One region of the Levilactobacillus yiduensis genome, then DNA from elsewhere that is predicted to be linked to it. Evidence: predicted binding sites of a transcription regulator. Region 1 holds the regulator's gene; each other region holds the start of a gene.
What was found. Region 1 encodes CtsR, which represses protease genes until heat stress. Its sites were predicted from a motif close to TTGGTCAAAAAAGGTCAAANA; they were not measured.
Positions count from the first base shown of each region.

Region 2: NGM66_RS11440 (ATP-dependent Clp protease ATP-binding subunit) is a predicted target of CtsR. The motif match lies at 2,519-2,539, and genes of this name have one in related genera.
Region 3: clpP (ATP-dependent Clp endopeptidase proteolytic subunit ClpP) is a predicted target of CtsR. The motif match lies at 2,070-2,090, and genes of this name have one in related genera.
Region 4: NGM66_RS06015 (Bax inhibitor-1/YccA family protein) is a predicted target of CtsR. The motif match lies at 2,397-2,417, and genes of this name have one in related genera.

Region 1 covers NZ_JAMXAZ010000018.1:45,413-49,738, forward strand. The annotation lists gene NGM66_RS10240 (ATP-dependent Clp protease ATP-binding subunit) at 1-1,546, opposite strand, end outside; gene NGM66_RS10245 (CtsR family transcriptional regulator) at 1,564-2,031, opposite strand; tRNA gene NGM66_RS10250 (tRNA-Pro) at 2,231-2,304, opposite strand; tRNA gene NGM66_RS10255 (tRNA-Pro) at 2,335-2,408, opposite strand; tRNA gene NGM66_RS10260 (tRNA-Arg) at 2,445-2,518, opposite strand; tRNA gene NGM66_RS10265 (tRNA-Leu) at 2,539-2,624, opposite strand; tRNA gene NGM66_RS10270 (tRNA-Gly) at 2,636-2,707, opposite strand; tRNA gene NGM66_RS10275 (tRNA-Thr) at 2,735-2,807, opposite strand; tRNA gene NGM66_RS10280 (tRNA-Leu) at 2,843-2,924, opposite strand; tRNA gene NGM66_RS10285 (tRNA-Val) at 2,963-3,035, opposite strand; gene serS (serine--tRNA ligase) at 3,830-4,326, opposite strand, start outside.
Region 2 covers NZ_JAMXAZ010000023.1:32,552-36,877, forward strand. The annotation lists gene NGM66_RS11440 (ATP-dependent Clp protease ATP-binding subunit) at 209-2,455, opposite strand; gene ykzS (protein YkzS) at 2,985-3,188, shown strand; gene NGM66_RS11450 (phosphocarrier protein HPr) at 3,354-3,620, shown strand; gene ptsP (phosphoenolpyruvate--protein phosphotransferase) at 3,620-4,326, shown strand, end outside.
Region 3 covers NZ_JAMXAZ010000003.1:75,688-80,013, forward strand. The annotation lists gene NGM66_RS02735 (ECF transporter S component) at 1-14, shown strand, start outside; tRNA gene NGM66_RS02740 (tRNA-Arg) at 360-431, opposite strand; gene NGM66_RS02745 (LiaF transmembrane domain-containing protein) at 518-1,255, opposite strand; gene NGM66_RS02750 (LytTR family DNA-binding domain-containing protein) at 1,261-1,707, opposite strand; gene NGM66_RS02755 (hypothetical protein) at 1,725-1,892, opposite strand; gene clpP (ATP-dependent Clp endopeptidase proteolytic subunit ClpP) at 2,160-2,756, shown strand; gene whiA (DNA-binding protein WhiA) at 3,682-4,326, opposite strand, start outside.
Region 4 covers NZ_JAMXAZ010000007.1:109,504-113,829, forward strand. The annotation lists gene polA (DNA polymerase I) at 1-1,245, opposite strand, end outside; gene NGM66_RS06015 (Bax inhibitor-1/YccA family protein) at 1,623-2,327, opposite strand; gene pnuC (nicotinamide riboside transporter PnuC) at 2,470-3,141, opposite strand; gene murC (UDP-N-acetylmuramate--L-alanine ligase) at 3,456-4,326, opposite strand, start outside.

The sequences.
Region 1 (4,326 bases):
TTTCCAAATTAACCAGGCGATCCGCATCCGTTTGCTTCAATTGTGTTACCGGAACACCGGTCCATTCAGCGACCACATCGGCCACATCTTCGCCAGTCACATTGAGACTGTAATGACGGTCATCCGTGTCCGCCTTAGCGGCATCCTTGGCTGCCCGTGCATCGACCTTTTCACGCAAGGCCATTTCTTCAGTCCGGAGCTTAGCGGCGCGTTCGAAGTCTTGGTCTTCAATGGCCTTTTCCTTTTCATCCGCCAAGTCCTTAAGTTCTTGCGCTTGCTTGGATGCGGCGGTCGGCTTGTCCATTTGGTCGATTCGAACCTTGGCTGACGCTTCATCCATCAGATCGATGGCCTTGTCAGGCAAGAACCGGTCACTGATGTAACGCGTTGACAGCTTAACAGCTTGGTCAATGGCGTCATCAGTAATGTTGACGTGATGGTGGTCCTCATACCGCGGCCGCAAGCCATCCAAGATTTCCTTGGCTTCGTCCGGCGTTGGTTCATTGACTTGGACAGTGGCAAATCGCCGTTCCAAAGCGGCATCGGATTCAATGTACTTTTGGTATTCGTCCAGCGTCGTTGCCCCAATGGTTTGGAGTTCGCCACGAGCCAAGGCCGGCTTCAAAATGTTTGACGCATCAATGGCCCCTTCAGCACCACCGGCACCGATCAGCGTGTGTAATTCATCAATGAAGAGAATAACTTGACCATCGTTATAGATTTCTTCGATGACTTTCTTCAACCGGTCTTCAAATTCGCCCCGGTACTTGGTGCCAGCGACCAACGAGCCCATGTCGAGCATCATCAAGCGCTTGTTCTTCATATCATCAGGGACGTTGCCGGCCACGATGCGTTGGGCTAAGCCTTCCGCAATCGCCGTCTTCCCGACCCCGGGTTCACCGATCAATACTGGGTTGTTCTTGGTCCGCCGACTCAGGATTTGAATGACCCGCTTAACTTCCTTATCACGGCCGACAGTTGGATCCATCCGTCCTTCCTTGGCTGCATCCGTTAAGTTACGGGCCAAAGAATCCAGCGTTGGCGTACCACCTTGAGGCGTGTTGCGCCGTGTCCGGTCCGCGTTCCGCCGCTTCGGTGTGTCCGCAATACCGAGCTTACGCAAAACAACCTTGCGAGCGTCGGCCAGTTCAACGTTTAAGTTTTTCAAGATCCGTGACGATAAGATCGTGTCATCACTGAGTAAAGCCAACAGTAAGTGTTCCGTACCAATCTTAGTGGCACCCAAGCGCTTGGCTTCGTCACCGGCTAAGGCCAGCATCGACTTGGCTTTCGGTGAGTACGGCAGGTAGCTGTCCTTATCCATGTTGGCTAAGGTCCCGTAACCCGTGAACCGTTCGATCTCTTCGCGGACATCATCGTCGCTAACGGAGAATTGTTGTAAAACCTTGTTGGCAATCCCGTTCTTTTCAATGGTGAGGGCTAACAGCAAGTGTTCCGTACCGACTGCTTGGTGCTTGAAATATTTTGCTTGTTCCTGTGCCAAAACAAGGACGCTCTTAGCACTCGGTGTAAATAGGTTATCCATTGCAACTCCTCACTTTCTTAACTCTCGTAACGTAAGTGGTTTAAAATCGATACCAAAATCTGGGCGCGGACCCGTTCACTGGTCTGGCGGTCGCCAGTGTGAACAGCATCCTTTTCGATCGCAGCCAAAATGATATTGGCCTCACGCCGATTAATGGTACCAGCCTCAAATAGGCTCCGCACAACGGCCAAGCCATCGTGGCGAGTAACCTGATCACCCACCGCGCTAACCAAGGAATCGATGAAATCCAAGTTATCCAGCAACTTGACCTTTTCGATTCGAATGTACCCGCCGCCACCACGTTTACTCTCCACGACGTAACCATCTTGAATCGTAAAACGGGTCTTGATCACGTAATTGATCTGGGAAGGTACTACGTTGAATTGATCAGCGATTTCCGCGCGCCGGATCTCCACCTGCTGAGACTCAGCCAAAATCTGCTTGAGGTAAGACTCAATAATATCTGAAATATTTTGATTCTCCATTATCGTCCCCCCTTCGGTGCAGTTCTTCTGACTAATGTTGACTAATATTATACGAACTTTCCATAAAAATGCAACGGATTAGACCGCAAACCCTACAGAAGTTCTGGAAGATAAGCATAACAAAAAAACGGCCGACTTCCAAACGATTAGTAAGGAGTCGACCGACAAACAATTTTTATGTAAATTCGGGATAAAAAAATCGGGAAGACAAGATTTGAACTTGCGACCCCCACGTCCCGAACGTGGTGCTCTACCAAGCTGAGCTACTTCCCGAAATAGCCCGCTGACTTAGTTGTCAGTTAATCGGGAAGACAGGATTCGAACCTGCGACCCCCTGGTCCCAAACCAGGTGCTCTACCAAGCTGAGCTACTTCCCGAAAAGTGCTTATGCGCTAAAACATAAGCGACAAAAATGCACCCAGTAGGAGTCGAACCTACAACCTTCTGATTCGTAGTCAGACACTCTATCCAGTTGCGCTATGGGTGCATAATTATTATTAAGTTAAATGCCGAGGACCGGGATCGAACCGGTACGGTCATCACTGACCGCAGGATTTTAAGTCCTGTGCGTCTGCCAATTCCGCCACCCCGGCAAAAGGGCAAAAGCGGAAGACGGGATTCGAACCCGCGACCCCCACCATGGCAAGGTGATGTTCTACCACTGAACTACTTCCGCAAATTGGCTATTAAATTAAAGGTGCCATGCCGACTAGAGGATTCGAACCTCCGACCTCCTCATTACTAGTGAGATGCTCTGCCAACTGAGCTAAGTCGGCAAAATATTTTTAAAATATTTTGCAATATTTAGTTATGCAGGTGAAGGGACTCGAACCCCCACGTCATAAGACACTAGAACCTAAATCTAGCGCGTCTGCCAGTTCCGCCACACCTGCAACGTTGGCGAACTAACCGCCAGGGACCGTGGTCCCGATGGAGGATACAGGGCTCGAACCTGTGACCCTCTGCTTGTAAGGCAGACGCTCTCCCAACTGAGCTAATCCTCCATGGACTTTCAAATGAGAAACAATGTTCTCGTTTGAAACAACTATTATAATTTACCATGCCGAGCAAATGATGTCAACAACTTTTTTGAAATATTTTGAATAAATATTCGTTAGCTGAATAACTACCCGGTAAGCAACAAATAATATTCTAACCTACTAGCGAAGAAAAAGCCAGCTTTTTTTCAAAATAATTTGAATTTATCAATCACGACGATGCGCGGCCACTCCACTGACAGCCTCTCTTGGCTGTCGGAATTAACCAACAAAAACTATTTTATACGAAGGACCTAGACGCGTCAATAAGAAATTACAAAAATATTCAAAAAAATGAGTGTTTACCTAAAAATCTTTCTGCCGCTATGCCTGATTCCCTCTCCCAATCCCTCAGCGCCCCCTGATCAAGACCAAATAAAAAGGCCAGGACATTTGCCCTGACCCCTGGTCGCTATCTCGGCCACTGCTGCCAGTAACTGCGTGAGACCACTTTTGATGTTTATTTACTTGCGTCGACCCAGTCGCTTCCTGTTACACAGAAACCGAGCCGAACCCTGCCACCGACTACCAAGAGTCAAAGTGACGTGGTGCAAAAACAGTTCAGCCGGAGTCAGCGCCACAAGTGTGGAGCCAGCTGTGTCGACCCAGTTAGCTGGCGTTTTAGGCCAGGTTACTGGGTGGGACGCCTTCAGAGACTCGCGGTCTTAGCGAGGCTTTGGCGCGAGGTGGAAGCCCGTTCTTTGGCTGGAACCGTTCCCCATAGCAGGCGGAGTGCTTGTGGCGCTGACGGAGAGAGGAACCTATTTCGTAATCTTCGTGACGCCGCCCATGTAAGGAACCAGCACGTCTGGAATCGTTACGGTGCCATCGGCGTTTTGGTAGTTTTCCAAAATGGCTGCGACCGTCCGGCCAACGGCTAAGCCAGACCCGTTCAGCGCGTGAACGTATTGCAACTTGCCATTGTCGTCACGGTATTGGATATGTGCCCGCCGTGCTTGGAAGTCCGTGGTGTTTGAGCAACTAGAAATTTCCCGGTACGTGTTTTGTTCTGGGAACCAAACTTCCAAATCATGTGTCATAGCCGCCGTAAAGCTCATGTCACTGGTCGTCAGGGTAATGACGTGATAAGCCAGTCCCAGCTTCTGTAAGAGGCTCTCAGCGTGCTTGGTCAAGGCTTCCAGTTCATCCCAAGAGTTTTCTGGCTTGCAGAACTTAACCATTTCGACCTTGTTGAATTGGTGCAGGCGGATCAGGCCACGGGTGTCACGACCGGCACTCCCGGCTTCGGAACGGAAGG
Region 2 (4,326 bases), on a different contig from region 1:
ACCTGATGCCACTTAGAATCCTGGCGTCTTTGAGATGCGTTCTTCGGCTCAAAGGCGAGGGCCGAGACCGTTCCTTGGCTCGGTCCGTCCGCCCGCCCACCGCGTTCCGACTCATATCTAACGGACGGTAAGGCGGCCAGAACCGTCCAATGTTGCGGTCAAACCAAAAAAACGACAGCCACCCGGAGGCAACTGTCGTTTAATCAAGTTACTGCTTATCGGTATCAGCCTTAGATTCCGCCGTGTCAGCCTTGTTGGCTTCGGTGTCGGCAGCTAAGACGATCTTGCCGTCTTCAATCTTGGCCACGAGGTTCTTAACGTCCGCGTGATCAAGGTAGAAGTCCGCAATCCGATCTTCAATTTCTTCTTGGATGACTCGCCGCAATGGACGAGCACCCATAGCTGGGTTATACCCTTTAGTCACAAGCTGTTCCTCAACTGGTTCAGTGACGTGAATGTGCAGGCCTTGACCAGCCAACATATTGTTGACGTCACCAATCATTAAGTCAACGATGTGCATCAAGTTTTCCTTGCTCAAGGAATTGAACTCGATGATATCGTCAAACCGGTTCAAAAATTCTGGCTTGAAGTAGTTGGTCAGGTTGCCCAGAACAGAGTGGGTCTTGCCTTCAGCGGCAGCACCGAACCCAACATTGGCTTCAGCGTCACCGGTCCCGGCGTTACTGGTCATGATGATCAGGGTATCCTTGAAGGAAACTGTCCGGCCTTGAGAATCGGTCAAGCGACCGTCGTCAAGAATTTGTAAGAACATGTTCATGACGTCGGGGTGGGCCTTTTCAATTTCGTCCAGCAGAATCAAGGTGTACGGGTGGCGACGGACTTGTTCCGTCAATTGGCCAGCTTCTTCATAGCCGACGTAGCCAGGTGGTGACCCGATCAACTTAGAAATGGAATGTGGTTCCATGTATTCTGACATGTCAAAGCGAATCATGGCCTCTTGGGAGCCGAAGAGTTCATTGGCCAATTGCTTGGCTAATTCCGTCTTCCCAACACCAGTTGGTCCCACGAAGAGGAAGGACCCGATTGGCCGACCCGTGCCGTTCAACCCGATACGGTTCCGGCGAATGGCCCGCGCAACCTTGTCGACGGCTTCGTTTTGGCCGATGACGTGCTTTTCCAAATCAGCGGGGAGGCTTTGCAGCTGATGTTGTTCCTTAGCTGCCAGCTCGCCAACTGGAATCGACGTCTTTTCTTCAACGATGTCTTGCATGTCCTTAACGGTGACCGTGGCCGATTGATCTTGTTCGGCGTTCATGGCGGTCTCCTTGGACTTTTCTAACTTGTTGACCTGATCACGGTAGTAGGCGGCTTTTTCGTAGTCTTCCTGCTTCAAAGCGGCCTGCTTCTGCTCCTCAGCACCCTTGATCTTTTCGTCAATGGCCTTCGGGTCAGCCACGTTGATCGTTAAGTTCTTCCGTGAACCGGCTTCATCCAACAGGTCAATGGCCTTGTCGGGTAAGAAGCGGTCTTGGATGTAACGGTCAGACAGGCGAACGGCAGCCTCAATGGCATCGTCCGTGTAGTGAACGTGGTGGTAATCTTCATACTTCTTTTGGATGCCTTGTAAAATCTTGACGGCTTCATCAGCACTCGGTTCGTTGACCGTAACGGGTTGGAACCGCCGTGCCAGGGCTTGGTCCTTTTCAATATCTCTGTATTCATTTAAAGTCGTAGCCCCGATGAGTTGGAAGTCTCCCCGTGCCAAGGCTGGTTTCAAGACGTTACCCGCGTCCATGCCACCTTCAGCGTTGCCGGCACCCATGATTTCATGGATTTCGTCAATAAAGAGGATGATGTCCGGATTGCTCTGGACTTCCTTCATCAATTGTTGCATCCGTTGTTCAAATTGACCGCGGATCCCGGTTCCTTGAACCAGTGACACCACGTCCAACCGAATGATTTGCTTATTGGCTAATTTTTCAGGAACGTTGCCTTCAACAATGCGTTCCGCAAGGCCTTCGATGACGGCCGTCTTCCCAACACCGGCTTCCCCGATCAACACGGGGTTGTTCTTGGTCCGGCGATTGAGAATTTCGATGACTTGAGCCGTCTCCTTGTCCCGACCAATGACGGGATCAACCTTACCATCCTTCGCCAGCTGGGTCAGGTTCAAGCCGTACTGACTGAGTAGGCCATTGCCCTTACCCCCGTTGTTGCCGGTCGGTTGGGTCGGTTGACCAGATTGGGCACCGGATTGCCGGTAGTCAGCTTGATCGTTGCTGTTGCCGCCTTGCATTGCCCGGAAAATATCATCCAGGTTGCCAAAGCCGAATGGATCTTGTGCCATACGGCCACCTCCATTTCCAGAATCGTTTTGTTGCTGCTTAAGCAGTTGGTAACAATTTTGGCATAGGTCAACTTGTTGCCGCTGCCCGTTCACACTCATGTACAGGTGAATCGTTGCTTCATTGCGGTGGCAATTTTGACATAGCATCTTGTCGTCTCCTTTCTTGCCTGGAATTCTCGTGGGAAACACCCACGCAGGTCCGTTCAAAAGGGTTTGACCTTTCTTGACCATTGACCACATTATACCGCGTTCACGTCCCCGTGCAAGTAATTTGTTTCGGGGCACAAGCGGTGCAAAATGGGGTATCTCCAGCGAACATTTTCATTCTAGCACTCTCCTAGGTAGAATGCTAAAATCACTACTTGAAAACGGCCAAATCTTTAAAAACGGGGTATATTCTGAGGCGTTGACTACCTGGATGGTAGAGTGCGTGCTAGACTAGAATGGTAGGGGGGAAATCGCGTCTGACCAAGCCTTCAGCACCATGCTAAGATTCGAAAATGATTAGCGTTGGTGCTGAATGGTTTAAGGGTTGGCGACCTTACTAACGGCGTTTCGGCAACAGATAAAAAAGTGGTGTGTCCCGGCAATTCCGGGTATACTGTTAGTCTCAGCCTGGTGAGCACCTGTTGGGATACCCCCCAAACAACTCACCTTAAAGAGGAGGAATAAAACTTTGGCAAAAGATTTTACTGATCTGATGAATCAGCTGAAAGATAAGAAATTAGATGAATTTGAAGTCACACCAGAAGAATTTCCAGCGTTTCAAAAAGCGTTCATGGCCTTTGAAACACGGAAACGGGTGGTGGGTCAGGCCCACAAGGGTGGTAAGCTCATCTATCGTTATGACGACGATGCCCAAAATGAGGCTGAATCATGATTATTTGATGTAAGCGGTTCATGAATGCTTGTAATTTGCAGGCGAGATTGATATTCTTAGAAGGTAGGCGTAACTCACCAAATGGTTGTTTGGCCCATGCGCAAGGTCAGGGTGAGTCACGTTAGATTAAGAAATCAACCTAAGCTTAAAGGAGATCGATCAATTATGGAAAAACGCGAATTTCGTGTCACTGCAGAAACTGGTATCCACGCCCGTCCAGCGACGTTATTAGTTCAAGCTGCTAGCAAGTTCAACTCAGAAGTTAGCTTGCAGTACCAAGACAAGTCCGTTAACTTGAAGTCCATCATGGGCGTTATGTCCTTAGGTGTTGGCCAAAACGCCAGCATCACCATCACGACTGACGGCGACGACGAAGCAGATGCCATGAAGGCAGTGGCTGAAACGTTGAAAAAAGAGGGTTTATCTGACTAATGAGAGCGATGCTCAAGGGAATTGCCGCCAGTGATGGGGTGGCTTGCGGCCGGGTATACCGGTTTGTTGAACCAGACCTTCGCACAAAAAGACGGTCAATCACTAATCTTGATTACGAATTAAATCGATTCCATCAGGCCCTTGAAGCAGCCGTCTCAGAAGTCGAGACGATTAAAACTCGTGCAACTAAAAACCTGGGCGCTGATAGTGCCCAGGTTTTTAGTGCCCACATTGAGATGCTCCAGGACCCAGAATTCATTGGTGCCGTTGAGACACAGATCAAAACCGAGCGGATCAATGCCGAAGTTGCCTTGGCGAGCGTGGCCAACATTTACGAAGGCCGGTTGAAGGAACAAAACGCGTACATGCAAGAGCGGGTCAGTGACCTCCATGACATTACCAAGCGGGTCACGGCACATTTGCTGGGCGTGAAGTTGCCGGATCTGGCATTGCTCAAGGAACCCGTCGTCGTGGTCACGCATGATCTGATTCCCAGTGACACGGTCTCAGTGGATGCCAAGTACATCCTGGGCTTCGTGACGGACTTAGGCGGGCGTACCTCGCATTCGTCCATCTTGGCGCGGTCACTGAACATTCCTGCAGTCGTGGGGACGCAATCGGCGACGGCTGATCTGACGGATGGCACCATGGTCATCGTCAATGGGACGCGGGGCAGTGTCATTAGTGAGCCGACTAAGCCGGAACT
Region 3 (4,326 bases), on a different contig from region 1:
GGCTCAGAGCCTAATCAGTATTGGTCCTACACGGGTGGCCGGCCGCGATTTATGACTGCTCACCCTGAGTTAATCATTAATTTTCTACGCGTTCACGTTACTTGTGAGCGCGTTTTTTTGGTTTCAAATCCAATAAATTAAAATAATCTAATAGCCTGACTAAACCCTTATCCCAGCTGGTCTAGATACCAGATAGGACGGTATCATCTAGCGGTGTACACGAGTGGTGTATACCGCCTTCAGTCACATTGGTGTACATTTCGGTGTACATTTGTCCACGATTAATCTGCATCAAACAAAAAGAAAAGACCGCAATAGCAACGTTTTCACGTCCTATCACGACCTATCCTAACTATAAGTGCGCCCGGAGGGAATCGAACCCCCATTTCAAGAACCGGAATCTTACGTGCGATCCATTACACTACGGGCGCCTATCAGCATCAGTATTTTTGAGCACCTAATTACTATACCTGATGCTGAATATAAATTCAAGGGGTCGTTGAAAATTTCTTCCGGATTAGATGTAAATCAGCGTGACCCCACCAAAGGACACATTCCCGTGAATCGTGACTTGTGGCGTCGTCCGGTCGGGCGTGGCCGTGCCCTTTTCTTCAACCGCGCCGAAGCCCGTGTTGACGTTATTTTGCACGTTCCAGTTCTTAGGAATGAACAACTCCGTGCCGCCAAATGAATCGTCGACCACGATCTCTGCGCCGTCTGGATTCAGCGCAACGTTGTCGAAGTACACCTTGGCATTACCCATGTAAACCTTGATGACGGCCCGTTTAAAATCCTGTGATTGCAGGTAGCGAATACTGCTACTCATGTTCACGTCAACTAGAATTTCCGCCTCGTCGCTGTTCTGCACGTCCTCTTCTTCCCAGTCGTGGCCATGCCGGTGATGCCAATCCTGACCATTCACGATTACCCGTGGGCCATGGTGATGCCAGCGCCAACGCGGCTTGATGATCAGTGACAGACCCGCCGTTAACAGGACCGCCGCCCCCAGAATCGTCCAGGGTGCCAGGGTCGCAATCCCCAGCGGCTTAGCGAAGATGATGGCCAGAAAGGCTAAGGAAAACACCATCCCCCCTACCGTGACGTGAATCACGCTTTCGACAAACGCCGCGACTAAAAACATCGCCAGCAACAACGTCCAAAATCCAATATGATAGGTGAAAATGCCCAGTTGGCTGGTCACTAAGATACCTGCCGCCAACACTAGGAAAACACCCCAAAACCAATTTCGATGCATCTGCTTTACCCCTCTCGTTCTAGTGCCTCTTTGAGCGCCTTGTAGTAGCGCCGCGACACGTAGAGTTGCTTGTGTGATTTCTGAAATTTAACCAAATTACCCGTGACGGACTTGGTCAACGATAAGATTTGCTCACGGTTGAGGATGGCGGACTTGGAGACCCGCTGGAAAGTTGTGGGCAACGCGTCAGCCAGCTCGTACAAGGGCTGTCGCGTAACGTAGACGTCATCAGCCGTGTGGACCATCACTTGGTGATCCGCCGCTTCCAGGAATAAAATGCTACCGACTCGGACTTGATAATTCTGCCCGCGCTGGCGTAGCGTAAGTCGTTTGGCCGAAGCACTGGCAGCTTCTAGGGCCGCCACCAATTGACTGACGTCCGTATTAGCTGCCGCGCGAATGGTCACATCCGGTTCCGATGCCGTCTCATCAACTTCCACGTGGATTTTCAAATCGCCACCCCCTTTCGTTATTTCAAGTAAACCATATCCACTGGCAAAAATAAATAACGGTAGCGTGACCGGTCAATTAACCAACGCAAGTGGTCGCCTAAGTTCGGTGAGCAAACCTTCTGCCCGCTACGCCGCAAGGACTGGCCCGCCTGCTGGTCGCCGCTGATCACTGGTTCCTGACACAATCGATGGGTGTTTGCAAATTCACTTAAAACCGCCCTTCTGATTGACTTCACAGCGTTGCCACCCCGGTTCACGGCGTTAGCACTCTCCCCATTCGACTGACAGAATACGTGACGTTTGGCCAAACTCTGTTATGATGGTTTTAGTTAATTGGTTCTGGCCGAAATGGTAAGTCATATTGTTTGACCTACTTTGACCATAGCGGTACACTAACAACATGTTAGCGAAACGCTAGCCATTCAATAGTTAATAAGGGAGGCTATCTAGTCATGAATTTAGTACCAACAGTTATTGAACAATCATCCCGTGGCGAACGGGCCTATGATATCTATTCACGACTCTTAAAAGACCGGATCATTATGTTATCTGGCCCAATCGAAGATGACATGGCAAACGCCATCATTGCGCAATTGCTCTTCTTGGACGCCCAAGACTCCACTAAGGACATTTCGTTGTACATCAACTCACCAGGTGGTGTGGTTTCTTCCGGCTTGGCCATTTACGATACCATGAACTTCATCCAATCCGACGTGCAAACCATTACGTTGGGGATGGCAGCTTCCATGGCCAGTGTCTTGGCTTCATCCGGGACTAAGGGCAAGCGTTTTGCATTGCCACATGCCCAAGTCATGATTCACCAACCATCAGGTGGTGCTCAAGGGCAACAAACTGAAATTGAAATTGCTGCACGTGAGATCTTGAAGACCCGTGAATTGATCAACAAGATTTTGGCTGAAAACTCTGGTCAACCCGTTGAACGTCTGAACCAAGATACCGAACGGGACAACTACTTGAGTGCGCAAGAAGCCGTTGATTATGGTTTGATTGACCACATCATGACCAACAGTAGCGAACAAAAGAAGTAATCGACTAATTAAAAATAACACCGGCCCGGCTTGGGTTGGTGTTATTTTTTTTGCACTAAACACTTGAGTCCCACCACTAACGGATCGGTTGAGCTTGTCTTTTCGATTCAGAGATTAAGACTAACCAAAGATTGCAAACGCAAAATACCTGATAATACCTAGCTGACGGGGATTGCAGACATTAAAGTTAGCCCCCCATCACCTGCGGCTGTCAGAGATGTGGGGGCTGGCCGCCTCCCGTCCGCCAAATATGAGCCGGAACGCGGTGGGCGGCGGGACAAGCCAAGAAGCGGTCTCGTCTCCTCGACTTTGAGCCGAAGTTCGCGTCTCAAAATCGCCAGTTCCCTAACCGGCATGAACCATGCCGCTAAGGGAACTCCCACGGCTGAGCTCATATTTAGCGGACTCCCGGCTACAGAGATGTTTCACTAGTCGGTTAGGTTAGTCCTTGGCAACAGGTGAACTACAGTCACATCTAATCCAATTCGGTGGGACTGAGAAGCGCCAATCCGTCGGCGTCAACCGGCAATTCAGCGCCCCCCAGTGGTGTTGGCCCAGTTAGTGGCATCGCTGAAATGGCAAACATTAATGGCAATCTGCCACGTAGCCGTGAGTGAGCTAAATTTGGACTCAGCAGTGGGCGTTTTCAAGTGAACTGCTTGAAAACGGGCGTCTTCGAGACGTGGTTTTCGGCTCGAAGCGAGGTTGAAGACCGCTCTTGGGCTTCGACCGGTCCTTCCCACAGCGTCACGGTCCAAATTTGGCGAACGGTCAGGCGGCCAGCACGAACTATCTTGCGTTCAGAAACTAATTTTCCGTCATGAACTCAAGTGTCACAATGGCCCTGGCTACTTTCAAGCTTGCAATTTTTAAAGACTAACAGAAAAAACGGCCCCCAGCACCATTAGCTGAAAGTCGCTTTCCCCTACGCCGAAGCTTCTTCACGAAGGTGCTTGGCATAGTCATTGATTTTACGTAAGCGGTGATTGATACCGGACTTGGAAATAGGACCGCCGGGAACCAGGTCACCGAGTTCTTTCAAACTGACCTCTTGATGGGCCATCCGCGTTTCAGCAACTTCACGTAACTTGATTGGAAGTTGCCCCAGGCCGACCGTGGCTTCAATAAACTGAATGTTATCGAGCTGTCGGGTCGAGGCGTTGGCCACCTTGTCCATATTGGCGTTTTCACAGTTGACCAACCGATTGACCGAGTTGCGCATGTCCCGCATGATGCGGACGTCTTCGAACCGCAGCATGGCCGTGGTGGCGCCAATCAGGGACAGGAAGTCCGCAATCTTTTCGGCACCCTTCAAGTACGTGATGTACCCACTCCGTCGCACGATGGTCCGAGCATTCAAGTCATAACGGTTCATCATTTCCGCAATCATCTGGTTGTGCTCCTCGTATAGTGAGTAGATTTCCAGGTGGTAGCGACTGGTTTCGGGGTTGTTGACGGACCCGCCCGCCAGAAAGGCACCGCGCAAATAAGAGCGGACCCGCATGTCATCGTTTAAGATTTCATCTGGCACGGACTCCAACAGCTGCATCCCGTCAAAGATACCGAGGTC
Region 4 (4,326 bases), on a different contig from region 1:
GTCATACGTGTTCAACAGGTACGACACGATCAACAGGTCGCAGTCAACGCCCGCTAACGTGACGCCTAAGCGATTCAACGCCACGTAGGTCCGCTTGGCGTCAAAGACCTGTTTGGCCACGTCAGCCGACTCTAACAGGTCCTTCAAGGGCGCCTGCTGTAAGAGGCTGGTATCGCGACTAACCCACCAGTGATCCTCATGGCCGATCACAAAGCCATCAAAGTCGGCCAGATGATAGTTGTCACCCAGCATTTCCAAGTAAAATTCACAGCCGTCCGTAAAGGCCGGGAGCGTTTGGAGGTTATCTGCCTTCAAGACCGTGAAGTCCACGTCCTTAAGGCCTGGCGTGGCCGTTGGGGCTTCCCCATCAACGCTCATTTTGCTCAAGAATTGATTAAAGTTCATCCGTTGGTAGAATTCCACCAGCTTCTCTTGGTCATCCCCCTGATAGACCAAGTCGTTGACCTGCTTCGTCACCGGCGCATCGCGTAAAATCGTTGCGAGCTTCTTGGACAGTAAGGCCTCGTCATGGTCAGCCACCAGGTGTTCCTTGAGCTTCTTGGCGGTAATTTCATCAATGTGGTCGTACAGGTTTTCAATGCTCCCGTACTTGCCGATCAAATCCACGGCCCGCTTGGGACCCACGCCCGTGACACCGGGATAGTTATCCGAGTTATCTCCTTGGAGCCCCTTGATATCAATGATCTGTTCGGGCGTGACACCCATCTTTTCTTTGACGTAGGCCGGTGTGTAATGCTCAATATCCGTGACCCCACGCTTGGAAATGGAAACAGTCGTGTGGTCGTCAGCCAGCTGCGTTAAGTCCCGGTCCCCGGTCACGATGGTCGTGGTAAACCCGTTTTTCTCGGCCTGCTTGGCCAAGGTCCCGATAATATCGTCGGCTTCATAGTCGGGCAGCTCATAGGTCTGAATCCCGCGAGCCGCTAAAAGTTCTTTGACATAGGGAAATTGTTCCGACAACTCGGGTGCGGTCTTGGCCCGGCCACCCTTGTAGTCGTCATACATCTTAGTCCGAAACGTGGTTTTCCCCGCATCAAAGGCGACCAAGGCGTGCGTGGGCTTCACCTTGTCCAACATGATCTCTAGCATCGTGTTGAAGCCGTAAATGGCGTTCGTATGCAGCCCTTCGCTGTTGGTAAACTTACCCAACGCCGTGTACAGCGCGAAGAAGGCCTTAAACGTGACACTGTTTCCGTCAATCAATAATAATCGTTTTTCCGCCATGTTACGCTCCTTTCGAGCTACGGTCTGCCGCGCTCGAGTATTCTACGTCTATTTTACCAAAAAAACAGGTAAACCCGAAAAGAAATCTCTGAAAACCATTGGAACACTTGCGCCTCGGTCATATCGTTCCTGTCAGTGCCGACGTTAGCTAGGTATCTCGCCGGCTACTGGGGCTTCCGATGCGCTTGGAAATCTGGCAAGCCCATCAGTCTCTCTCAAGTCGTCTCACAGTGTCAGCTGAGACAGCTGGCTAACTCCGACAAGTTCCGGAAGTTAGTTGACAAGTTAACGGCTACCAAGGGTTAAGCCGATTGCCAGCTTCCCTGTTGACACAAAAAGCCCGGGCACTTGAGTCCCAGGCTTTCCTTGCGAAACCGTTAGTCGTTGTTGCCACCAAAGATTCCGAAAATTTGTAAGAGTTGTAAGAATAAGTTGACGAAGTCCAGGTACAGTTGCAATGCCCCGTTGACGGCTAACCCAGTCGTGGAGACCTGGTCACCGTATTGCAGGTACATCTTCTGCATCCGTTGCGTATCCCAGGCCGTCAGTGCCGCAAAGATAATGACTGCGGCGAAGGATAACACTAGTGAAGCCAATGGCATCCGCAAGAACATGTTGATGACCATGGCCACGAGCAGACCAATCAAGGCCCCCGTTGCTTGGGTCCCCAGCTTGGTCAAGTCCTTCTTAGTGAAGGCCCCGATACCAGCCATCGTCACGAAGACGGCAGCACTAGAAACAAAGGCAGCGGCCATCGTATTCACCGAGAAGACCATGGCGTAAGTCGAGATGACCCCACCAGTAATCACCGCGTAAACAAACAACCCGACTAAAGCGACGGTTGGCCGTTTCATCGATTGTCCGCTAATGACGAACGGTAAAATAAACCAGACGATAATGGGTAACCAAAGACCGGCACCGTGTAGGCCCTGGGCTTGACTTGCCATGGGAATCATCAGGTACGCCGTCACTGCAGAGACCAACACGGCCGCAGCCATCCAGCCAAACATTTTAGTCATAAAGCTGTTGAGGCCGACCTCAGTGTTTACTGTCGTCCGGGGTTGCTGATCATAGTTGTTCATTGAAACGCTCCTTCTTTTTCAAATCATTTCCTGCCTTAGCTATCGCGATTGATAAACCAGCCACAGGGTTATTAGACTATATTTTACCAAATCTAATAGTAAACACAAGTAATGTGTTCAGAACTGGAAAAGAAAGGTCACGCTATTTAGTCGCTGACTGACCGGCGCCACCCTCGTTGTCGGCTTCACCGCTGGCCCAAACTTTGTTGGCGTAAACGGCATTGAAGAGTAAGGCAATCTGCAAGGCCACTTGAGACAGGTTGGCCCCTAAGGTACCGACATTAGTAGCACCCGTGAGAATCTGGAAGGTTAAGATGCCCCAGTACAAGACATTGACCACGTTAACGACGATCCACAGTGACCAGTTTTCCTTGAACTTCATGATGTACAGCAGTTGGGCAATCAAACTCACCACAAAGTTGACCGAATCAAAGTACGGTAACTGCCCGTGTAACAGCGACAGAACCAACCAGCCGGCCGCCCAAGCGACAAAAGCCGCCGCAAAGATCCAGTTACGCGTGGTCTTCTTAAATGATCGGGTCGCTTCATCGTGACCCCACATGTACCAGCCAATGGGTTGTGAAATAACATAAATAATATCCATTGCAAAAGACCCATAGGCGTGGCTGATCCAAGCGACGTAGGTCATGGCGACACATTGAATGAAGCCGAAGATAAACGAAATCTTCCGGCCTTTCATCCCGTAGACCAGGCACAAGACGCCCCCGACACCAGAAACCATCCCAACAATGCTGTCAGGCACAATCACGTAGACCACGACCTGTAGCAAAATCAAGATCGACACGTAAATCATTTCAAACTTTTTCCAATTGGTAAATAGCTGGTTGTACCACCAATTATGTTGTGTTCCAACTTCCACTTGCACTCGCTCCCCTGAAAAAAATTACAGGACCAGTCGCGTCCTTAATTTACTAGAATACAGGTTCTCAATAAAAGTGCAACTCATTTCTAGCGAATGCATTAAGTGGGTTAAATGCCCACCATAACAGCGATTCTAATGGGTGTCATTTTTATAGATAATCCGTTCACCCTATCAGAGGTACAGACCAATTTGCCTAACAAAAAAGGTGCTGACCAGTGAAGAATCACCAATCAGCACCCATAAATTTAGTTATTTTTCAGTGATAAATGACTTAATAATTCTTCGTAAGACCGTTCGTACTTTTGCACGTCACCGGCACCCATGAAGACAACAACGGCGTCATGGAAATCTAATAATGGGGACATGTTATCAACCGTCAAAATGTCGCCACCCTTAGCAATTTTTGCTGCTAAGTCCTTGCTGGAGACTGCCCCAGAAGTTTCCCGAGCCGAGCTGAAGATGTTGGTCAAGAAGACCCGGTCAGCTAAGTTCAAACTCTTGGCAAAGTCATCCATCAAGGCAATCGTCCGGCTGAACGTATGTGGCTGGAAGACTGCGATGATTTCCTTATCAGGGTACTTTTGCCGTGCGGCATCCAACGTCGCCTTGATCTCAGATGGATGGTGGGCGTAGTCGTCAATGATGGTCATATCAGCAACTTTACGTTCCGTGAAACGACGCTTAACACCCTTGAAGTCAGCCAATTCACGCTTGATTTCGTCCATATTGACCTTTTCAAAGTAAGAAACGGCAATGACTGCCAGACTGTTCAAGACGTTGTGTTCGCCATACAAATGAATTTCAAAGTTGCCTAAGAATTCATCCCCATGGTACACGTCGAAGTTAGAGCCCGTCGTAGACCGCTTGATGTTCTTGGCTTGAAAATCATCGCGGTCCTTGGTGCCATAGTAATAGACCGGCACATCAGTCTTGAGCTTCCGCAACTCAGGGTCGTCCCCCCAAGCGAAGATGCCCTTTTTGACCTGGTTAGCCCAGGTTTCAAAGGCGCTGTAAACATCCTCGATCCCCGTGTAATAGTCGGGGTGATCGAAGTCAATGTTGGTCATGATGGCGTAGTCTGGCTTCGTGGCCAGGAAGTGCCGGCGATATTCATCG